3 regions of the Candidatus Pantoea rara genome follow, and region 1 is predicted to be linked to each of the others. Evidence: predicted binding sites of a transcription regulator. Region 1 holds the regulator's gene; each other region holds the start of a gene.
The links. The regulator CRP, encoded in region 1, controls carbon source genes, mostly activating them, when cyclic AMP is high. The targets are predictions, from matches to a motif close to ATGTGANNNNNNTCACAT.
Positions count from the first base shown of each region.

Region 2: a site for CRP is predicted at 6,410-6,427, ahead of mlc (sugar metabolism global transcriptional regulator Mlc). Genes of this name have one in related genera too.
Region 3: a site for CRP is predicted at 3,064-3,081, ahead of garD (galactarate dehydratase). Genes of this name have one in related genera too.

Region 1 is NZ_CP194942.1:416,377-423,875, reverse strand. Features, by position in the region: gene ACR8BF_RS01950 (hydrolase) at 1-454, shown strand, start outside; gene ACR8BF_RS01945 (YheU family protein) at 459-677, shown strand; gene ACR8BF_RS01940 (phosphoribulokinase) at 739-1,608, shown strand; gene ACR8BF_RS01935 (OsmC family protein) at 1,752-2,156, opposite strand; gene crp (cAMP-activated global transcriptional regulator CRP) at 2,460-3,092, shown strand; gene ACR8BF_RS01925 (YccS/YhfK family putative transporter) at 3,150-5,225, shown strand; gene argD (bifunctional acetylornithine/succinyldiaminopimelate transaminase) at 5,227-6,447, opposite strand; gene ACR8BF_RS01915 (aminodeoxychorismate/anthranilate synthase component II) at 6,529-7,104, opposite strand; gene ACR8BF_RS01910 (putative adenosine monophosphate-protein transferase Fic) at 7,146-7,499, opposite strand, start outside.
Region 2 is NZ_CP194942.1:2,001,024-2,008,522, forward strand. Features, by position in the region: gene rhaD (rhamnulose-1-phosphate aldolase) at 1-318, shown strand, start outside; gene rhaM (L-rhamnose mutarotase) at 308-622, shown strand; gene ACR8BF_RS09400 (TetR/AcrR family transcriptional regulator) at 656-1,306, opposite strand; gene bhsA (multiple stress resistance protein BhsA) at 1,615-1,872, shown strand; gene bhsA (multiple stress resistance protein BhsA) at 1,912-2,169, shown strand; gene ACR8BF_RS09415 (sugar transporter) at 2,248-3,432, opposite strand; gene ACR8BF_RS09420 (hypothetical protein) at 3,728-3,988, opposite strand; gene ACR8BF_RS09425 (MFS transporter) at 4,147-5,397, opposite strand; gene ACR8BF_RS09430 (LysR family transcriptional regulator) at 5,493-6,386, shown strand; gene mlc (sugar metabolism global transcriptional regulator Mlc) at 6,517-7,499, shown strand, end outside.
Region 3 is NZ_CP194942.1:854,101-861,599, forward strand. Features, by position in the region: gene ACR8BF_RS04160 (YqcC family protein) at 1-30, shown strand, start outside; gene truC (tRNA pseudouridine(65) synthase TruC) at 30-809, shown strand; gene ACR8BF_RS04170 (flavodoxin) at 822-1,268, shown strand; gene garD (galactarate dehydratase) at 1,332-2,891, opposite strand; gene ACR8BF_RS04180 (MFS transporter) at 3,465-4,826, shown strand; gene ACR8BF_RS04185 (enolase C-terminal domain-like protein) at 4,823-6,169, shown strand; gene gudD (glucarate dehydratase) at 6,180-7,499, shown strand, end outside.

The sequences.
Region 1 (7,499 bases):
CAGCGTGAAACTGGAACGCGGCTTCTCACGTTTCTATCAGTACTACTTGCTGGCGCAGCTCAAGAAGAATGCCCGCCGCAAACTGCATGCCTGGCCGGACACGCTGCCGGTCAATCTGACGCAACTCAAAGCGCTGCGGCGACTGCGCGATTTTGATGATGCGATTACCGCCCGCGCCCACGGTTTTGTTGATGCAGCAGATTACTATCATCGCGCCAGCGCTATGCCCTGGCTGAAGCACACAGAGAAACCGCTGCTGATCATCCACGCCAAAGATGATCCCTTTATGAGTGATGAAGTGATCCCGCACAGCAGCCAATTATCTGCCACTATTACTTATCAACTGACCCCCCACGGCGGCCACGTAGGTTTTGTCGGCGGGACGTTACGCCAGCCTGAAATGTGGCTGGAACAGCGCATCCCGCAGTGGATCGCCCCTTTTCTGGATAACTGATCACGTGATTATTCCCTGGCAACAGGTCTCACCAGAGACCCTTGAAAATCTGATTGAAACCTTTGTACTACGCGAAGGCACAGACTACGGCGAGCAGGAACGCAGCCTGCTGGACAAAGTAGCTGATGTGCGACGCCAGCTGGAAACCGGTGAAGTGGTGCTGGTGTGGTCGGAACTGCATGAATCGGTCAACATCATGCCACGCAAAGAATTTCGCGGCTGATGCACCCGGCATCATTTCATGATAACAATGCTCATCGCCCGACCTCACAGGGAGCTTTTCTATGTCTGCACGTCATCCCATTATCGCGGTGACCGGTTCCAGCGGCGCAGGAACCACCACCACCAGCCTCGCGTTTCGCAAAATCTTTCAGCAGCTCGATCTCCATGCGGCCGAACTGGAAGGTGACAGCTTTCACCGCTTTACCCGCCCGGAAATGGATATGGCAATTCGTAAGGCGCGCGATTTAGGACGTCATGTCAGCTACTTCGGCCCGGAAGCCAATGACTTTGGTCTGCTGGAGCAGAGCTTTAAAGAGTATGGTCAAAGCGGACAGGGCCAATCACGTAAATATCTGCACACCTACGATGAAGCCGTGCCGTGGAATCAGGTGCCCGGCACCTTTACGCCCTGGCAGCCGCTGCCGCAGAACACCGACATTCTCTTTTATGAAGGCCTGCATGGCGGCGTGGTGACGGCGCAGCACAACGTGGCGGAACAGGTCGATCTGCTGGTGGGCGTGGTGCCGATTGTTAATCTGGAGTGGATTCAGAAGCTGGTGCGCGACACCGGCGAGCGCGGTCATTCACGCGAAGCGGTGATGGATTCCGTGGTGCGCTCGATGGAAGATTACATCAATTTCATCACGCCACAGTTCTCACGCACTCACCTCAACTTTCAACGCGTCCCGACTGTCGATACCTCAAACCCATTCGCTGCCCGCGCCATTCCGTCACTGGATGAGAGCTTTGTGGTGATTCACTTTCAGGCGCTGGAAGATATCGACTTCCCCTACCTTTTGGCGATGCTGCAGGGTTCGTTTATCTCGCACATCAATACGCTGGTAGTGCCCGGCGGCAAAATGGGTCTGGCGATGGAGTTGATCATGGGTCCGCTGGTGAAGCGACTGATGGAAGGCAAACGGATTGAATAAAAGGCCAGTCATGGCTTCTCAGCCGAGTGACTGGACCTGATCAGGGTGAATCTGACAGCAACACGTACGTTCCACACGCAGGGAGCCGCCTGACACCGGGCTGGCTCAGATTTTGCCCGTGACTTTAACGGCCCCTCAGCCTGTTACAGCTCAATGACTTCATAGCTATGGGTAATCGTCACACCTTTACCCAGCATAATGGCCACCGAACAATATTTTTCAGCAGAAAGATCCACCGCGCGTGAGACCGCTTTATCCTGGAGCCCTTTACCACTCACGATAAAATGCAGGTTGATGTGCGTAAAGATTCGCGGCGCCTCTTCACGACGTTCTGAGGTCAGTTTTACTTCACAATCAGCCACATCGTTGCGGCCTTTTTGCAGAATTGAAACCACGTCAATCGCGCTGCATCCGCCGGCCGCCATCAGCACCATCTCCATTGGGCTGGGCGCTTTATCACCCGAATTTCCATCCATCAGTATCTGATGGCCGGATGAGGATTCTCCGAGGAATGTCAGCCCTTCTACCCATTTCACTCTTGCCTGCATGATTTTTGCTCCGGAATACGCTGTTTTCTCGCCAGAGTACGCTTTCGCCTGGTAAACAGCAATCCAGAGAAATCCGCCTATAGCTGAAGCGAGACAACAGAAGACAGTCGGCAAAAGCTGTGCTACAAACAGTGCTGAAAATATTTTTCGTCACCCGATGGCGAAGCCGGGAAGGATGATGCGCACTGCGCCTGATGCGGCCCGAATAATTTCCTGAAATGGAAACGCTTGAAGCTTTCACCGCCTGACAGGGAAAACTGCCCCCTGTATTTTGGGCACGATTACAACAGAGGATAATAGCGAATGGTTCTCGGCAAACCGCAAACAGACCCTACACTCGAATGGTTCCTGTCCCATTGCCATATTCACAAGTATCCATCCAAAAGTACGCTGATTCACCAAGGTGAAAAAGCAGAAACGCTTTACTACATCGTTAAAGGTTCCGTCGCGGTTCTGATTAAAGATGAAGAAGGCAAAGAGATGATTCTTTCCTACCTGAATCAGGGCGATTTTATTGGTGAGCTTGGCCTGTTCGAAGAAGGCCAGGAGCGCAGCGCCTGGGTGCGTGCGAAAAGTGCGTGCGAAGTGGCGGAGATTTCTTACAAGAAATTCCGTCAGCTGATCCAGGTTAACCCTGACATCCTGATGCGACTCTCATCGCAGATGGCGCGTCGCCTGCAGGTCACGTCTGAAAAAGTGGGTAACCTCGCTTTCCTCGACGTCACCGGACGCATTGCACAGACCCTGCTCAACCTGGCGAAGCAGCCAGATGCCATGACGCATCCCGACGGCATGCAAATCAAAATCACGCGTCAGGAAATTGGCCAGATTGTTGGTTGTTCACGTGAAACCGTGGGCCGTATTTTGAAGATGCTGGAAGATCAGAACCTGATCTCCGCACACGGCAAAACCATCGTCGTTTACGGCACCCGCTAATTCCTGTCACCCACGGCGTGATGGCAACATCACGCCGTTATTGTTTGTGTTGGGCCGATGTGGCGTCGAATTATTTACCATCCTGAAGTTAACTACGCCTTGCGGCAAACGCTGGTGCTCTGTCTGCCGGTGGCGCTGGGCTGGCTGGCTGGCGACCTGCAAAAAGGTCTCCTGTTCTCATTAGTGCCCGCCTGCTGCAACATCGCCGGTCTGGATACCCCGCATAAACGCTTCTTCAAACGCCTGATCGTTGGCGGCAGCCTGTTTGCCCTCGGCAGCTTTCTGATGCAGTGGCTTACCCTGCATGCTATTCCGCTGCCGCTGATCCTGTTTGCCATGCCCTTATTGCTCGGCGTTACCGGCGAGATCAGCCCGCTGCATGCTCGTCTGCTGCCCGGCACCCTGATTGCCGCCATCTTTACCCTGAGCCTGATTGGCCGCATGCCAATCTATGTTCCCCCGCTGCTCTATATCGGCGGCACGCTGTGGTACGGGCTGTTCAACTGGTTCTGGTTCTGGCTGTGGAAAGAGCAGCCGATGCGCGAGAGCCTGAGCCTAATCTACCGCGAGCTGGCTAACTACTGCGACGCCAAATATACCCTGCTGACGCAGCTGACCGACCCGGAAAAGGCACTGCCACCGCTGCTGGCCCGTCAGCAAAAAGTGGTCGATCTGATTAACACCTGTTATCAGCAGATGCATATGCTGTCGGCAAGTCGCGATCACAGCCATAAACGGCTGACGCGCGCCTTTCAGGTCGCGCTGGATCTGCAGGAACATATCTCGGTCAGCCTGCATCGGCCGGAAGAAGTGCAGAAGCTGGTCGAACAGAGCCATGCGGAAGCGGTGATCCGCTGGAATGCCAAAACCATTTCAGCCCGGCTGCGGGTGCTGGCGGATAACATCCTTTATCACCAGCTACCCGACCGCTTTGCGATGGATAAACAGCTCGGCGCGCTGGAGAAGATCGCGCATCAGCATCCCGACAATCCGGTGGGTAACTTCTGTCTTTACCACTTCAACCGCATTGCGCGGGTTCTGCGCACGCAGAAACCCCTGTATCAGCGCGATCTCATGGCGGACCGTCAGCGTCGTCTGCCGCTGTTACCGGCACTGCGCAGTTATCTTTCGTTCCGCTCCTCGGCGCTGCGCACTGCCGGACGCTTTGCGGTGATGCTGATGCTGGGCAGCGCGCTGGCGCTGTTCTTCAACATCCCCAAACCCTACTGGATCCTGATGACCATTATGTTCGTCAGCCAGAACGGCTACAGCGCCACCCGTGTCCGCATCCAGCACCGGGCGCTGGGCACCTTTGCTGGTCTGGTCATCGCGGCCGCGACGCTGCGCCTGGCGGTGCCGGAATCGCTGGTGCTGATGATCATGCTGGCGATAACCTTTATCAGCTATCGCTTTACCCGCCAGTTCTATGGCTGGTCGATGATTGGCTTTACGGTCACGGCGGTTTACTCGCTTCAACTGCTGTCGCTGAATGGCGCGCAGTTCCTGCTGCCGCGACTGATGGATACGCTGATGGGCTGTCTGATCGCCTTCGGCGGAATGCTGTGGCTGTGGCCGCAGTGGCAGAGCGGCTTACTGCGGCAAAATGCCCATGATGCGCTGGAAACCTATCAGGATGCTCTGCGGCTGTTGCTGGGCGACGAACAGTCACCAGAGAAACTGGCTTATCAGCGCGTGAAGGTTAATCAGGCACACAATGCGCTATTTAACTCACTCAATCAGGCGATGCAGGAACCGGCGTTTAACTCCCGCTATCTGAGTGATATGCGACTCTGGGTCACGCACAGCCAGTTTATTGTTGAGCATATCAATGCGATAACGATTCTGGCGCGGGAGCACACCATGCTGACGAGCGCACTGGCTGAACGCTATCTGCAATCCTGTGAAATCGCGCTGCAGCGGTGTCAGCAGCGGCTGGAATATGATGGTGAAAGCTCACAGGTGAATCTGCTGGATGACCTGGAGAATATCAGCGAGGGACCGATCACGGTGGTGGAGCAGCATGTACGGCGCATTCTCGATCATCTGAGCGTGATGTACACCATTTCATCGCTGGCGTGGAACCAGCGACCGCAACATGGCCGCTGGCTAATCAGACGCTTACGTAAAAACTAATCTAGCCGTTGAGTACGTTGCCGACGGCGGTGGCGAAGCGGCTCATGCCCTCTTCAATGTCGGCCGGTTCGATAATCAGTGACGGGGCAAAACGCATCACGTCGGTGCCGGCTACCAGCACCATCACGCCTTCAGCGGCGGCGGCATTCAGAATGTCGCGTGACCTGCCGGCATGCTGAGGTTTCAGCGCTGCACCAATCAGCAGCCCTTTGCCGCGAATGTCGCTGAACAGATCATACTTCGCGTCGATGGCCTCCAGCGCCGTGACAAAGTGCTGACGACGCCTCTCCACACCCGCCAGCACCTCCGGCGTATTGATGATATCCAGCGCCGTTTCGGCGATAGCACAGGCCAGTGGATTGCCACCATACGTGGTGCCATGCACGCCCGGCGCCATGGTCGAGGCGATCTCGTTGGTCGTCAGCATGGCGCTGACCGGGAAACCGCCGCCCAGCGCTTTGGCTGAGGTCAGAATATCGGGCTGAATGCCATAATGCTCATAGGTGAACAGCTTGCCGCTGCGTCCCATACCACTCTGCACTTCATCCAGCACCAGCAGCGCCTGATGCTGATCGCAAAGCTCACGCAGTCCCTGCATAAACGCCTGTGTCGCGGGCACGACACCGCCCTCACCCTGAATCGGTTCAACCACGATGGCGCAGGTATGATCGTCAATCACCGCTTTTACCGCATCCAGGTCATTGAACGGCACGTGGACGATGTCCGCCGGTTTCGGCCCGAACCCGTCAGAATACTTTGGCTGTCCGCCGACCGTAACGGTAAACAGCGTCCGGCCATGAAAGGCGTTATGGAAAGCAATAATCTTACTTTTGAACGGACTGTGACGTTTGCAGGCGTAATAGCGCGCCAGCTTAAACGCGGCTTCGTTGGCTTCGGCACCGGAGTTGGCAAAGAAGACGCGATCAGCAAAGGTTGCCTGGATTAACTTACTGGCGAGGCGCAACGCCGGTTCGTTGGTGAAAACGTTGCTGGTGTGCCACAGCGTCTCGCCCTGGCTTTTCAGCGTCTCTACCAGCGCAGGATGACAGTGTCCAAGTGCGGTGACGGCAATACCACCCGAGAAATCGATATACTCTTTGCCCTGCTGATCCCATACGCGACTGCCCTTGCCTTTTACCGGCACGAACTGCGCAGGTGCATAAACAGGCAAAATAACGTTATCGAACGTCTCCCGCGTGACCGCAATTTTTTCCGCTGCCATTAGTAACCCCATCTGAATGATTGTTGTGCTGCCTTGAAATAATAATCACAAAATATGCATAAAAAACCACTCAAAGGCAACTTATTGCTCAAGGAAATTGCGCAGCAACTGATGTCCCTGCTCGCTGAGAATGCTTTCGGGATGGAACTGTACGCCTTCCAGCGCCAGGGTTTTATGGCGGAATCCCATAATCTCGTCAGGCTCGCCGTCACGCACCGTCCAGGCAGTCACCTCGAATGCGTCAGGCAGAGAATCGCGCTGCACAATCAGCGAGTGATAGCGGGTCACAGTAAGGGGATTATTGAGATTGCGGAACACGCCCTGGCCGGTGTGCTGAATCGCGGAGGTTTTGCCGTGCATTACCTGACGCGCACGCACCACCTGTGCGCCATACGCCTGCGCAATCGCCTGATGGCCCAGGCAGACGCCCAGCACCGGCAGCTGCCCGGCGAAGTGCCTGATCGCTGCCAGAGAGATGCCTGACTCCGATGGCGTGCAGGGGCCTGGGGAAATCACCAGATGCGTCAATGGTAGCACCGCCATCTGTTCCAGGGTGATGGCATCATTTCGTACCACCTGAACCTGCGCGCCCAGCTCGCAGAAGTATTGATAAAGATTCCAGGTAAAGGAGTCGTAATTGTCGATAATCAGCAGCATGACGTGTCCAGAATGATAAACCGCGCCGCTATTCTACGCGGTCAGGCCGCCTCACTCACCACTTTCGCAAAGACCTGCTCCAGCGGGGCCAGGTCTCCGGCCACACCGGCCTGATTAGCCGCTTTCCAGTTTTCAGCATCCGTCTCTTCCCAGTTCAGCAGATATCCGGCATGCAGCGCCAGCTGTTCAAAGAAAATCCGCTGTGCCCGACCGTTTCCGTGGCGGAAAGGATGCAGCATATTGATTTCGCAATAGTAGTGAGCGAGGCGCTGAATAAATTCGTCACGCGGCAGATCAGCTAATCCCTTCTCCTCTTCCAGCGCGGCCATCAGGGCATTGCCTTCCTTTTCAATATATTCGAAATGACAGAACGGCGTCTCATCACGCCAGATATC
Region 2 (7,499 bases), 1.6 Mb from region 1:
TTCCCGGATGGCGTGGGTGTACTGCCATGGATGGTGCCTGGCACCGATGAAATCGGCACCGCAACAGCTGGTCAGATGCAGTCGCACACCCTGGTGATGTGGCCGTTCCACGGCGTCTTTGGTACAGGTCCGACGCTCGATGAGACTTTTGGTCTGATAGACACAGCGGAGAAATCGTCCGAAGTGATCGTCAAAGTGCTGTCGATGGGTGGGATTCGTCAGAGTATCACCACAGAACAGCTGGTCGCGCTAGGTGAGCGCTTCGGCGTTAAGCCCTGGCAACCCGCATTGGATGTGGGGCCAGCTAATGTTGCGTAAAGCCTTTGTGATGCAGGTGAATGCAGACTGTCATGCGGAATATGAGCGTCGCCACTCACCGATCTGGCCGGAACTGGCTGAAACCCTGAAAGCACATGGTGCGCACAACTATGCTATCTGGCTGGACGCCGAACGGCATCTTCTGTTTGCCAGCGTAGAGATTGAATCTGAGGAGCGCTGGAACGCGGTGGCAAAGACAGAGGTGTGTCAGCGCTGGTGGACCTCAATGAAAGATCTGATGCCATCGAATGCGGATAACAGCCCGATGAGTCAGCCGTTGAAACCGGTTTTTTTTCTGGAATAGCAGAGGGAAAGGGCGGCATCGCCGCCCTGATATCTACCGTTTAGCCTGACACAAGCCCGTCAGTGTCGGCCACATCGCCATTAGCGTATTAATAATGCCTTCCAGATCGTCACGATCCACGCCTTCACGCGCACGAACCGACATGCCCTGCAGCATACAGCCCAGATAGCGGGACAGCGCTGGAATGTTCACTGACGCACTCAGTTCACCACGATGCTGACGCGCCAGCAGAAAATCGCTTAACACATGTTCCTGAGACTGATGCTGCTGTTGCAGCATAGAGGCAATCTCTTTCGACGCCGCCGACAGAGTGGTTGAGGTACAGATAAAGAAGCAGCCACCGGGGGAATCGCGTTCGGTAAAACAGGCAGCGGTGGCGCGGAAATAGCCTTCAATCGCACGGTCCACCGGTAACTGGTCATCGCCTAATGCCGCTTCCCGCCATGCGCTGAACTTTTCCACATAGCGCTCCATCGCGGCGCGAAACAGCCCCTCTTTATTTACAAATTCTGCGTAAAGGGTCGGCGCTTTAGCACCGGTTGCGGCTACCAGATCGGCCAGAGACGTGCCTTCATATCCGTGTGTCCAGAACAGTGTCAGCGCTTTATCGAGCGCAGCTTCGCGATCGAACACTTTGGGCCGACCACGGCATTTCTTTACATCGCAATCCTGAACCTGACTCATACACCCTCACTGACAGTAAAACATCCTATTAAATTACCGATCATTATAAAAATGTGCAAGGCCCGCTATGAAGGTCGCCAGCAGGAGTTGCCATTTTGTGCGCCAGCGCAATCTTACCGCCCCTATGGTTAAGTCAGAAAAGGGGCTGAAGCCCATAATCACGCCACTTCGCGATTAAAATAACGCTCATTAAATAAATATTGACGGCGGGTCACATAGGAGTCTATCATTTGTTTAACGGTCGTTAATTAAATGACGGCAACCCAATTTAGTCCAACCGAATTCAACTATCTAATAGAGAGAATATTATGAAAACCATCAAAACCACCCTGGCAGCTCTGGCACTGACTACCCTGACTTTTGGCGCTTATGCCGCTGACCTCGTGACCAGCGAACCGTCTAATCAGCAGCCTGTAGGCACCATCTCTGTACAGGGCGGCACCAACCTGACCTCCCTTGAATCGCAGCTGAGTGCCAAAGCGGATGAAGCCGGTGCGAAATCGTTCCGCATCACCTCAACCAGCGGCCAGAACAAACTGCACGGCACAGCTGTGATTTATCAGTAATTGTATTTTTTCAACAGATTAAGTGAGAAGGGGTTCGTTATGAAACGTATCAACATGATAGTGGCTGCTACTTTACTTAGCGGCCTCTCATTTGCCAGTGTGGCGGCACAGCAGGTCAGCAGTACACCACTGGATCAGCAAAAAATCGGCGTCATTAGCGCAACGGGCAGTACTAATCTGACTTCGCTGGAGCAGCAACTGTCAGAAAAGGCCAGCGATGTCGGGGCAAAGTCTTTCCGCATCACTTCGACCTCTGGCAGCAACAACCTGCATGGCACAGCCGTTCTGTATAAGTAAAAGCACGATAAATATTCATAAACAGGCTTCAGATAAACCGACTTATCTGAAGCCTTTTTTTATTCTTCAGTCACAGCCTTATCCGTTGCTCCGCAACTGGGGATAGCGACGGAAGATGTAAACACACCAGAGTAACGCCACCAGACCAATCATCCCGCCGACGTTCCCGACTTCCGCCATGCTCAGATGCAGACTGACCTGATTGCCCAGCAGCGCGCCCGCGCCAATACCGATATTGTAAATGCCGGACATCAGCGACATCGCCACATCTGTGGCATCCGGTGCCAGCGATAACACCCGCACCTGCATTCCCAGTCCGATCATCATCATCGCCATGCCCCAGACAACGCACAGCGTTGAAATAGCGGCAGGTCGGACGGCAGCAAAAATCAGTAATCCCATGCACAACGTGATCAATGCAATGGCAGCTATTAGCAGCCCGGAGGGGAATTTATTGCCGAGGGTACTGAACAGCACGCTGCCCACAATACCGGCTGAGCCAAACAGCAGCAGCAGCAGGGTCGTGAAGTTGCCACTGGAATGGGCGACGTTCTGCATGAACGGTTCGATATAGCTGTAAGCGGTGTAATGCGCGGTCACCACCAGCGTCACCAGCAAATACATGCTGACCAGCGCAGGACGGCGAAACAGCATCGGCACACTGCTCAGCGAGCCGGTATGCTCACTCGGCAGACGCGGCAGGATCCGCACCAGCATAATCATCAGCACCAGCGCCGAAAGGCCAATCGCGCCGAAGGTGGTACGCCAGCCCAGATACTGACCGACTACGCGACCAATCGGCACACCCAGCACCATCGCCAGCGCGGTACCCGTCGCCAGCATACTCAGTGCCTGCGTTTTCTTACCGGCTGGTGCAACGCGAATCGCCAGGGAGGCGGTGATCGACCAGAACACCGCGTGAGACAGGGCGATGCCTACGCGGGACACCATCAGCGACCGGAAATCCCAGGCTACGGTTGAAAGGACATGGCTGACGATAAAGATCAGGAACAGCACGCCCAGCAACAGTCGTCGCTCAATATTACGGGTCAGCAGCATCAGCGGCAGTGAGAGTAGTGCGACCACCCAGGCGTAGATGGTCAGCATGATCCCGACATCCGCCGTTGGCATGGAAAAGTCCGCCGCGATATCGGATAGCAGGCCAACCGGCACAAATTCGGTGGTATTGAACACAAAGGCAGCGATAGCCAGCAATACCACGCGTAGCCAGGCAGTTTTACGTGAAACAGTTGTTGATTGCATGAGGAGTCAAGTCAGTCAGAAAAGCGAATTTGGATGTGGCAGAAACACCCAGCGAAAGTGACCTGCGTCACAAATTAACCGCTATTGTAGTAAATAAACCGGGAAGAGAAAGCTTATAAACGTCTTTTAATGCTGAATTTTTTTATCACCTGATTACAGCGCGATAGGCAGAGGTTATTGATCGCGATGATATGCAGGATTGATTTGCAGCAGGGATGTGTCTTTAAGCAGAAAGTATTGAGACTATTGAGACAGCGCAGCGGGAAGCGTTTTACCACTGGGCTGTCCGATGGGATTAACGCGAAGGCGGGGTGTGCTTCAGGGCCACACTGAGCTGAGCGGCCTGCTGTTCGGTGTTATTGAGCGGACAACAGTTTTCACAACCGATTGCACCCGCATAATATTTTTTCGCCTGCAAAATGGCGGCGTTCACGTGGTAAAAACTACCCAGAAACAGCCTGTTATCTATGTCCGGAAGATGGGAGCAACCCGCCGCATGAACAACATGATTATCGTTATATCCCGATTGTTTATTGACGTAATAGTAGAGAGCCACAGGCGTTCCTTGTTGCCGTGTTAAAAGGCAAAGCAGATGAATTATTACAATAAAAAGAATTATAGCGGGAAACAGGCGCTTTGTTTGTTGTGGATCTGAATGAAGCGTTCAGCATGATGCGCCGCCAGGCCCGCTGAGGCCTGGCGAAAGAGGGGGTGTCAGAGTTTTTTACTGTGCAGACGCCACGCTACGGCCAGCGCCAGAATCAACAGGAAGCTGATAAACAGCGTAATCCCGCGCCAGCCAAAGTTATGCCAGAACACCCCGCCCAGCGTGCCCGCTACGCTGGAACCCACGTAGTAGCTGAACAGATAGAGTGAAGAGGCCTGTCCGCGAGCACGGCGAGCACGCGGACCAATCCAGCCGCTGGCAACCGCATGAGCAGCAAAAAAACCGGCGGTGAACAGCATCATCCCCGGCAGGATCAGCCAGAGGGAGTTAAAGGCTGTAGCCAGCAAGCCCAGCAGCATGATGGCGGTTGCGCCCAGCATTACCGGTCCACGCCCCAGCCGGCTGGTCAGCGCGCCTGCTTTAGGCGAACTCCAGGAGCCCGTCAGGTAGACAACCGATAACAACCCTACCACCGCCTGACTGAGATGCCAGGGCGCGTCCAGTAAGCGATAGCCAATGTAGTTGAACAGGGTGACGAAGGCGCCCATCAGCAGGAAGCCTTCGGCAAACAGCCACGGCAGGCCCGGATCGCGCCAGTGCAGCCGGAAGTTAATCAACAGATTACGAGGACGCAGCGTAATGGGCCTGAAATGACGCGATGCTGGCAGGATCTTCCAGAACATCAGCGCGGAGGCCAGCGAAAAACAGCCAATCACCGCCACGGCGATCCGCCATGAGAAGAGGTCGGTCAGGACGCCGCTCAGCAGACGCCCGCTCATTCCGCCTATGGAGTTACCGCTGATATACAGCCCCATCGAAAAGGCGACGACTCGCGCATCCATCTCTTCACTAAGATAGGTCATGCCCACCGCCGCAACGCCGCTGAGCGACAGGCCCATCAGCCCACGCATGATCAGAATGCCGTGCCAGCTGGTCATCGTAGCCGAGAGGAGTGTACAGATAGCGGCGAGCATCAGGGCGGTCACCATCACCGATTTACGCCCGATGGCATCAGAGAGCGGACCGGTAACCAGCAGGCCCAGCGCCATCAGGCCGGTAGAAATGGAGAGCGACAGGCTGCTGGTCGCCGGAGAGACACCAAACTGCTGTGACAGCACCGGCAGAATGGGCTGCACACAGTAGAGCAGGGCAAAGGTTGCCAGTCCGGCGGAGAAAAGGGCCAGCGTCACACGCATAAATTTGGGCGTTCCCCGGCGGATATAACCTGAAGCGGCAGTGGACTCTGGCGCAGCAGGCACCGCTTCATCATCCACTGTTGCCTGAATTGAGCGACTCACACATCTTCCTCTATGTCAGAAAACCTGTCGTCAGCTTAGGAAAGCGGCATTATGATGTCTAATATATTAATAATCTCAAATGAGATGTTTAACATATGAATATCGAGCTGCGTCATCTTCGCTACTTTGTGGCGGTCGCCGAAGAGTTGCATTTCGGGCGGGCAGCCCAGCGCCTGAATATCTCTCAGCCCCCGCTCAGCCAGCAGATTATTCAACTGGAAGCGGAAACCGGCGCAAAGCTGTTTAATCGCAACAACCGCAGCGTGCAACTTACCGCTGCCGGGCATCAGTTGCTGAGCGATTCCCGCGCGATTCTGTTGCAGGTTGAGCAGGCCGCCGATCGCGCTGCCCGTTTGCACCGGGGCGAAGAGGGAGAGCTGCGGATCGGCTTTACCTCGTCTGCTCCGTTTACCGCCGTGGTTTCCGATGCGCTGTTCCGCTTTCGTCAGCGCTGGCCGCAGGTGCATATTCATATGCAGGAGATCAACACCCGCCAGCAACTGGCACCGTTGCACGATGGTCGGCTTGATCTCGGCGTAATGCGCAACACGCCGCTGCCAGCCGATCTGCGGCATCAACTACTATTGAGCGAGCCGCTCTATGCCGTGGTGCATAAGGCGCATCCGCTGGCTGACGCCGACAAAATCTCTGTAACTGCCCTGGCATCTGAACCCTTTGTCTTTTTCGATCCTCAGGGCGGAACCGCGCTCTACAGCGATATTCTGGCGCTGCTGCACCGCTATCACATAAAGCCCTACATCACCCAGGAAGTGGGTGAGGCGATGACCATCCTTGGGCTGGTGGCAACCGGTCTGGGCGTTTCTATTCTGCCTGCCTCATTTCGGCGTGCACGGCTGGCCGATCTGGTCTGGTTGCCATTAATGGAAGAGGATGCCATTTCAGAGTTGTGGCTGGTCTGGTCAGCCGGACGCGAGATGAATGCCCAGATGGAGAACATGATGGCGTTGTTGCGGGAAAATCGGCCCTGAAGCGCCCGTCTCAGCGCATCAATATGTGCGATAAATCACATTTCTAATCAAATATTTGACGCTGTCGCCTGATCTGCCTCACCATGGCGCATGTTTATTTAGAAGCGCGAAAATAACCGGGAGCAGGGTTGTGAATCCGGACAGTCAACCTGGCCACATTGACCAGATCAAGCAGACCAATGCAGGTGTCGTTTATCGATTAATTGACCGTCACGGTCCCATTTCGCGTATCGAACTTTCCCGTCGTGCCCAGCTCGCCCCGGCCAGCATCACCAAAATTGTGCGTGAAATGCTGGACGCGCATCTGGTACAGGAGACTGAATATCAGGATCCCGGCAGTCGTGGCCGTCCGGCGATTGGCCTGATACTGGATACCGACGCCTGGCACTATCTGGCGATCCGCCTGCACCGCGGCGCGATGACCTTTACGCTGCGCGATCTCAGCAGTCGGTCGCTGGTTGAAGACAGCCTGCCGCTGCCTGATGAATCTGCGCAGCCGCTACTCACTGCACTGATTGAACAGGTTGATGCCTTTTTTATCCGTCATCAAAAGAAGCTGGAACGCCTTACGGCGATTGCTATCACTCTGCCTGGGCTGATTAACGCCGCCTCCGGCGTGGTGCATCGTTTGCCGGGTTATGAAGTGCGCGATATGCCGCTGGGCGATACACTGGCGGCGCGAACCGGCTTACCGGTGTTTGTACAGCACGACATTTCAGCCTGGACGCTGGCGGAGTCGCTGTTTGGTGCCTCACGCGGTGCCCAGGATGTGATTCAGATTGTCATTGATGAAACCGTGGGCGCTGGTGTCATCAGTGGCGGTCAGCTGCTGCATAAAAGTGGCAGGGCGCTGGTCGAAATCGGCCATACCCAGATCGACCCTTACGGTCAGCAATGCTACTGCGGAAATCATGGTTGTCTGGAGACGGTCGCCAGCACCGGCAGCCTGCTGGCGCTTGCGGCACAGCGTCTGCCTGCCCAGCCCGACAGCCTGCTCAACAATCAGCCCCTGACGCTGGCGTCACTGTGCGTGGCCGCGCAGTCCGGCGATCGCCTGGCGCGCGACACCATCGCCAGCGTCGGTCATCACGTTGGACGGATTCTGGCGATGAT
Region 3 (7,499 bases), 440 kb from region 1:
GATGCGTTGCTCACGGATGCTGCCCACTGATGCTGGAAATACTTTATCAGGATGAGTGGCTGGTTGCCGTCAACAAGCCTAGCGGCTGGCTGGTTCATCGCAGCTGGCTGGATCGCCACGAAACGGTGTTTGTGATGCAGACGGTTCGTGATCAGATCGGACAGCATGTCTTTACCGCGCATCGACTGGACAAACCCACGTCAGGCGTGCTGCTGATGGGGCTTTCGAGTGAAGTCGGACGTCTGCTTTCCCTGCAGTTTGAACAGCACCAGATGCAGAAAAGCTACCACGCCGTGGTACGCGGCTGGCTGGAGAGCAGCGGGACGCTTGATTATCCGCTGGTGGAAGAGCTGGATAAAATTGCTGATAAGCATGCCACGGAAGCGCGTATCGCGCAGCCCGCCGTCACCGATTATCAGTCACTGGCCACCGTTGAGATGCCGGTCGGCATTGGCCGTTATCCCACGTCGCGTTACAGCCTGGTTGAAATGGCCCCTAAAACCGGTCGCAAGCATCAGCTGCGTCGCCATATGTCACACCTGCGTCATCCGATTATTGGTGATTCGGCGCACGGTGATCTGCGTCAGAACCGGGGTGCCGCCGAACATTTCGGCGCTAACCGACTGATGCTGCACGCCAGCAGCCTGGCATTGACCCATCCGGTGACCGGTGAACCTTTGCTGATCCGTGCAGGACTGGATGGCGTCTGGCAAAATCTGATGAATCAGTTTGGCTGGCAGGATCAGATCCCTGAGGTGCCGCGGGTTGAGTTTGACGCAGCGCCAGGACAGGATAACGTTTCAGAATAAGGGAGAAAGCAGATGGCAAAGATTGGCATTTTTGTAGGTACGGTATATGGCAATGCATTGCTGGTGGCGGAAGAAGCGGAGCCGTTACTGCAGCAACAGGGGCACAGCGTCACCGTGTTTGATGATCCGACGCTGGCTGACTGGCAGAACTATGCCAGCGACGTGGCGCTGGTCGTCACGTCAACCACCGGACAGGGCGATTTTCCCGACACGATTTCAGGTCTGTTCCATGCGGTTAAAGATAAGCTGGGTCATCAGCCCACGCTGCGCTATGGCGTGATTGCGCTGGGTGACAGCAGTTATGACCATTTTTGTGGCGCGGGCAAAGCCTTTGATGCGCTGCTGCAGGAACAGGGCGCACAGCGGGTCGGTGAGGTATTACTGGTTGATGCCACTGAAAACCCTGAGCCTGAAGCAGTCACTTCTCCCTGGGTTGAAGCCTGGGGCGCACAGCTCTGATAGCGACGCCAGGCTTATCTCTGCTTTAGTAGCATACAGATAAGCCTGGCGTACATCGCGATATCACGTAACAGGTGCCGGGTTAAACACCGCCAGCTGATTACGGATGCCCCAGCGATCGGACCAGGTCTGCTTCCTGCCACTGGCAATGTCCAGAATCAACTCAAACAGTCGCCAGCCCACCTGCTCAATACTCTCTTCACCGGTAGCTATAGTCCCGGCATTGATGTCCATGAGATCGTGCCAGCGCTCTGCCAGCGCATTGCGTGTCGCCATCTTGATCACCGGAATCGCAGCCAGACCGTAAGGCGTACCCCGGCCCGTGGTGAACACCTGCAGCGTGATGCCGGACGCCAGCTGCTGCGTACCGCAGACAAAATCGCTGGCGGGCGTCGCCGCATAAATTAATCCACGCCGCGTGGGCCGCTGGCCAGGTGAAAGCACTTCGACAATGGCGCTGCGTCCCGATTTGGCGATCGATCCCAGTGCCTTTTCTACCACGTTGGCCAGTCCGCCTTTTTTATTGCCTGGAGACGGGTTAGCGCTGCGATCGGTCTGGCCCTGGTCGAGGTAATTGTCATACCAGGCCATCTCCTCCAGCAAGCGCTTACCCACTTCCTGATTAATCACCCGCGGTGTCAGCAGGTGAATCGCATCACGCACTTCAGTCACTTCCGAGAACATTACGGTAGCACCGCAGCGCACCAGCAGGTCAGAGGCGAAGCCCACTGCCGGATTAGCCGTCACGCCCGAAAACGCATCGCTGCCCCCACACTGCATACCGACAATCAGTTCTGCCGCGGAGCAGGTTTCGCGCTGGCGCTGATTGAGCCGCTGGAGATGACGTTCCGCCACCTGCAGGATCTCATTCACCATCGCACCGAAACCCACCAGCTTTTCATCCTGCAAACGCACGATGTCATGATCGTCCAGCGAAATCGCCTGCACGTCGGGCGTGCCGGTCAGCAGACGTTCTGGCTGTAACTTTTCACAGCCAAGGCTGACGATCATCACTTCGCCGCCGAAATTCGCATTCAGTGCCAGGTTATGAATGGTGCGAATCGGCACGACTGCGGCCGGTGCGTTGATCGCCACACCACAGCCATAAAGGTGGTTCAGGGCGACCACACCATCGACATTCGGATAGCGCGGCAGTAAATCCCGTTCAATGATCTGCACGACATGATCCACCACACCGGCCACGCAGTGGACGCTGGTGGTGATGCCAAGCAGATTACGCGTACCTACGCTGCCATCCGCATTACGGTAACCTTCAAAGGTATAGCCCTCCAGTGGCGGCAAATCAGGGGGAACCTGCGTGGCTAACGGCAGACTCTCCAGTGGAGGGGCTTCCGGCAGCGCCACCAGGGATTCATCAATCCAGCTACCATGGGCAATGTCCCGTAATGCGAAGCCTATGACTTCGCCATAACGCACGATCTCTGCACCCTGGTTAATCGCGCTCAGTGCCACTTTGTGGCCCTGCGGCACATGCTCTGTCAGGGTCAGGCCATCCGCAAACTGCGTGCCGGCTGGCAGACCCAGGCTGTTGACCACAATCGCCACATTGTCGTGCTCATGGACTTTGATATAGAGCGGTTGTTCATCTTTATTGGGGTTCATCGCTCACCTTCCTGTCTGTCGTACCGTACTTGTGCGGCACGTTGTAATGTTCTGACCTGTCACACGCTTGTTTGCCAGCTTCAGTATAGGGAGGCGAGGTAAATGGCGCATTGTGCAAATGACCACCATTAAGGTGATTCAGCTCGCTGTTTTGGGTCGGTTATCCAAAAGCAAGTGAAGAGCCTCACAAACAATGCGGGAGAGCGTCATTTGGGACGGTTTTCGAACGGGTATTTGCCACTTTCGTGAGCCACGCCGCAGGCTTTTGTGCATCCGCCAGACATTCAATTCAATAACGCGATTATTCCAGGGCGATTCGCCAATGTGATCGCTAAACCCTGTTCTTATACTGGGTTCCGTTAGCCAAAGTCAGGTTATCTGTCACGACGTATTACTCATCCGCAGAGGTTGAAGTGGCCTGTTACGGCCGCGTCTGTCTGCAGCTGGATGAATAAATAAAGGTTTGCCAAAACAACAAGATCGCCGTGTTTAACCCAACTTCTCTCTGATACCCAACGCGATGTGTATGCAGTCAGAGCGAATGTAGCTCACGCTATATTTCAGGAGTGCATCATGAATAGTTTTAGCCAGACCGCGGAAACGGTGCAGAAACGCACCAATGCCCGTTACTGGATTGTGGTGATGTTATTTATCGTCACCTCATTCAACTACGGTGACCGCGCTACCATCTCGATCGCCGGTTCGGCGATGTCCAAAGATATCGGCCTTGATTCGGTCGGACTGGGCTATATCTTCTCTGCCTTCTCATGGGCGTACGTTATTGGTCAGATTCCGGGCGGCTGGTTGCTCGATCGCTTCGGCTCAAAACGCGTCTACTTCTGGAGCATCTTCACCTGGTCGCTGTTTACCTTTCTGCAGGGATTCGTCGATCTGTTCAGCGGCTTCGGCATTATCATGTCGCTGTTTATCCTGCGTTTCCTGGTGGGGCTGGCCGAAGCGCCATCTTTCCCTGGTAATAGCCGCATTGTCGCGGCCTGGTTTCCGGCGCAGGAGCGTGGCACGGCCGTGGCGATCTTCAACTCAGCACAATACTTCGCTACCGTCATTTTCGCACCGATCATGGGCTGGCTGGTCTCATCCGTGGGCTGGGCGCATGTATTCTGGTTCATGGGCGGCCTGGGCATCATCCTCAGCTTTATCTGGCTGAAAGTGATCCACGATCCTACCGATCATCCTGGCGTGAACAAGGCTGAACTGGAGTACATGGAGCAGGGCGGTGCGCTGATCAATATGGATGTGAAAAAGGATAGCCGCAAAGTGAGCTGGAGCGAGAAGTGGTTCCAGATCAAGCAGCTGCTGACGTCACGCATGATGCTGGGTATCTACCTCGGTCAATACTGTGTTAACGCCTTAACCTATTTCTTTATTACCTGGTTCCCGGTTTATCTGGTGCAGGCGCGCGGCATGTCGATTCTCAAAGCGGGCTTTATTGCTTCGATTCCGGCGGTGTGCGGCTTCCTCGGCGGTGTACTGGGCGGCGTGATCTCCGACTGGCTGATGCGTAAAACCGGCTCGCTGAATATCGCCCGTAAAACACCGATCGTACTCGGTATGCTGCTCTCTATTTCAATGGTGATGTGTAACTACACCGATACCGAATGGTTGGTGGTGTTCTTTATGGCACTGGCGTTCTTTGGTAAAGGCATCGGTGCACTGGGCTGGGCGGTGATGGCAGATACTGCGCCGAAAGAGATCAGCGGCCTGAGCGGTGGTTTGTTTAACATGTTCGGTAACTTCTCCGGCATCGTGACCCCTATCGCCATCGGCTACATCATTGCCACGAGTGGCTCTTTTGAAGGCGCGCTGGTCTATGTCGGCATTCATGCCTTTGTCGCGGCATTCAGCTTCCTGGTCATTGCTGGCGATATCAAACGTGTCGAACTGAAAACCTGGCCCGGTAAGGACGCATCATGAATACGCAAAGTTCACCGGTGATTACTGAGATGCAGGTGATCCCGGTCGCCGGTTACGACAGCATGCTGCTCAATATTGGCGGTGCGCACAACGCCTGCTTTACCCGCAACATCGTGGTGCTCACCGATAGTGCCGGTCACACCGGCGTCGGTGAAGCGCCCGGCGGTAACACCATCTATCAGACGCTGGTGGAGGCGATTCCGCAGGTGAAAGGCCAGCAGATTGCCCGAATGAATCGTCTGGTGCAGCAGGTGCACAAAGGCAATCAGTCGGCCGACTTCACCACTTTCGGCAACGGTGCCTGGACCTTTGAGTTGCGGGTCAATGCGGTGGCCGCGCTGGAAGCGGCGCTGCTCGATCTGTTGGGACAGTGCCTGGGCGTACCGGTGGCTGAACTGCTGGGGCCAGGTAAACAGCGTGATGAAGTCACGGTGCTGGGCTATCTGTTTTATCTCGGCGACCGCTGCAAAACCGACCTCCCTTATCTCAGCGGCGAGCAGGCCAGCCACGACTGGTATCACCTGCGTCATCAGGAAGCACTGACCAGCGATGCGGTGGTGCGTCTGGCTGAAGCGGCACAGGATAAATATGGCTTTAAAGATTTCAAGCTCAAAGGTGGCGTGCTCCCCGGCGAGCAGGAGATCGCCACAGCGGCAGCCCTGAAGCAGCGCTTTCCCGATGCCCGTATCACAGTCGATCCCAATGGTGCCTGGCTGCTGGATGAAGCAATCGCGCTGTGTAAAGGGATGAAGGATGTGCTGAGCTACGCTGAAGATCCGTGCGGCGCAGAGCAGGGCTATTCCGGGCGTGAAGTGATGGCCGAGTTCCGGCGCGCAACCGGCCTGCCCGTCGCCACAAATATGATCGCCACCAACTGGCGCGAGATGAATCATGCGGTGATGGTCAATGCGGTCGATATTCCACTGGCCGATCCTCACTTCTGGACGCTGAGCGGTGCTGTACGTGTCGCGCAGTTATGTGATGAGTGGGGCCTAACCTGGGGCTGCCATTCCAATAACCACTTCGATATTTCGCTGGCGATGTTCACCCATGTTGGTGCAGCAGCGCCGGGTAATCCTACCGCGATTGACACCCACTGGATCTGGCAGGAGGGCGATCAGCGCCTGACCAAAAATCCGCTGCAAATCCGTAACGGAAAAATTGCCGTACCGGATGCGCCTGGCCTGGGCATTGAGCTCGACTGGGAGCAGGTAAACAAAGCCCATCAGCTTTATCAGTCACTGCCCGCCGGTGCGCGTAACGACGCCACGGCGATGCAGTATCTGGTCCCCGGCTGGACTTTTGATCGCAAGCGCCCGGCATTTGGCCGGGCAACAGCATAAGGAGCAGGAGATGAGTTCAACACCGAAAGTGACTGCCATGCAGGTTATTCCGGTCGCAGGCTACGACAGCATGCTGCTGAACCTCAGCGGCGCTCACTCGCCATTCTTTACCCGCAATATTGTGATTATCAAAGATAACGCCGGACACACTGGCGTCGGCGAGATCCCGGGCGGCGAGAAAATCCGCCAGACGCTGGAAGATGCCGCCTCGCTGGTGATCGGCAAAACGCTGGGTGAGTACAAAAATACCCTCAGCCTTGTGCGCAGCACCTTTGCGGACCGCGATGCGAATGGGCGCGGCAACCAGACGTTTGATCTGCGTACCACAATCCATGTGGTGACCGGCATTGAAGCGGCGCTGCTTGATTTGCTGGGCCAGCACCTGGGCGTTAATGTCGCCTCGCTGCTGGGCGACGGGCAGCAGCGCGACCGCGTTGAGATGCTCGGCTACCTGTTCTACATCGGCGACCGCAATAAAACCTCGCTCTCTTATCAGAACCAGCAGGACGATCCGTGCGACTGGTATCGCCTGCGCCATGAAGAGGCGCTCACCCCGGATGCGGTAGTGCGTCTGGCGGAAGCGGCTTATGAGAAATATGGCTTCAACGATTTCAAACTCAAAGGCGGCGTGCTGCGCGGCGGTGAAGAGGCCGAAGCCGTTACCGCGCTGGCAAAACGTTTTCCTGAAGCCCGTATTACTCTCGATCCCAACGGGGCCTGGTCGCTCAACGAGGCGATCATGCTCGGCAAACAGCTCAAAGATGTGCTGGCCTACGCGGAAGACCCTTGTGGAGCTGAACAGGGTTACTCTGGCCGCGAAGTGATGGCCGAGTTCCGCCGTGCTACCGGCATGCCAACTGCCACCAATATGATCGCCACCGACTGGCGGCAGATGGGCCATACCCTGTCACTACAGTCGGTAGACATTCCGCTGGCTGACCCGCACTTCTGGACCATGCAGGGCTCGGTGCGGGTGGCGCAGATGTGTCACGACTTCGGTCTGACCTGGGGCTCGCACTCCAATAACCACTTCGATATTTCGCTGGCGATGTTCACCCACGTTGCCGCGGCTGCGCCGGGCGCGATCACCGCCATTGATACCCACTGGATCTGGCAGGAGGGCAATCAGCGTCTGACCAAAGAGCCGTTCCAGATTAAAGGCGGTATGGTGCAGGTGCCGCAGAAACCGGGTCTCGGCGTGGAGCTGGATATGGATCAGGTGATGCAGGCCAATGCGCTCTATCAGAAGCAGGGTCTGGGCGCGCGTGACGATGCCGAAGCGATGCAATTTTTAGTGCCGGGATGGACTTTCGACAATAAACGCCCGTGC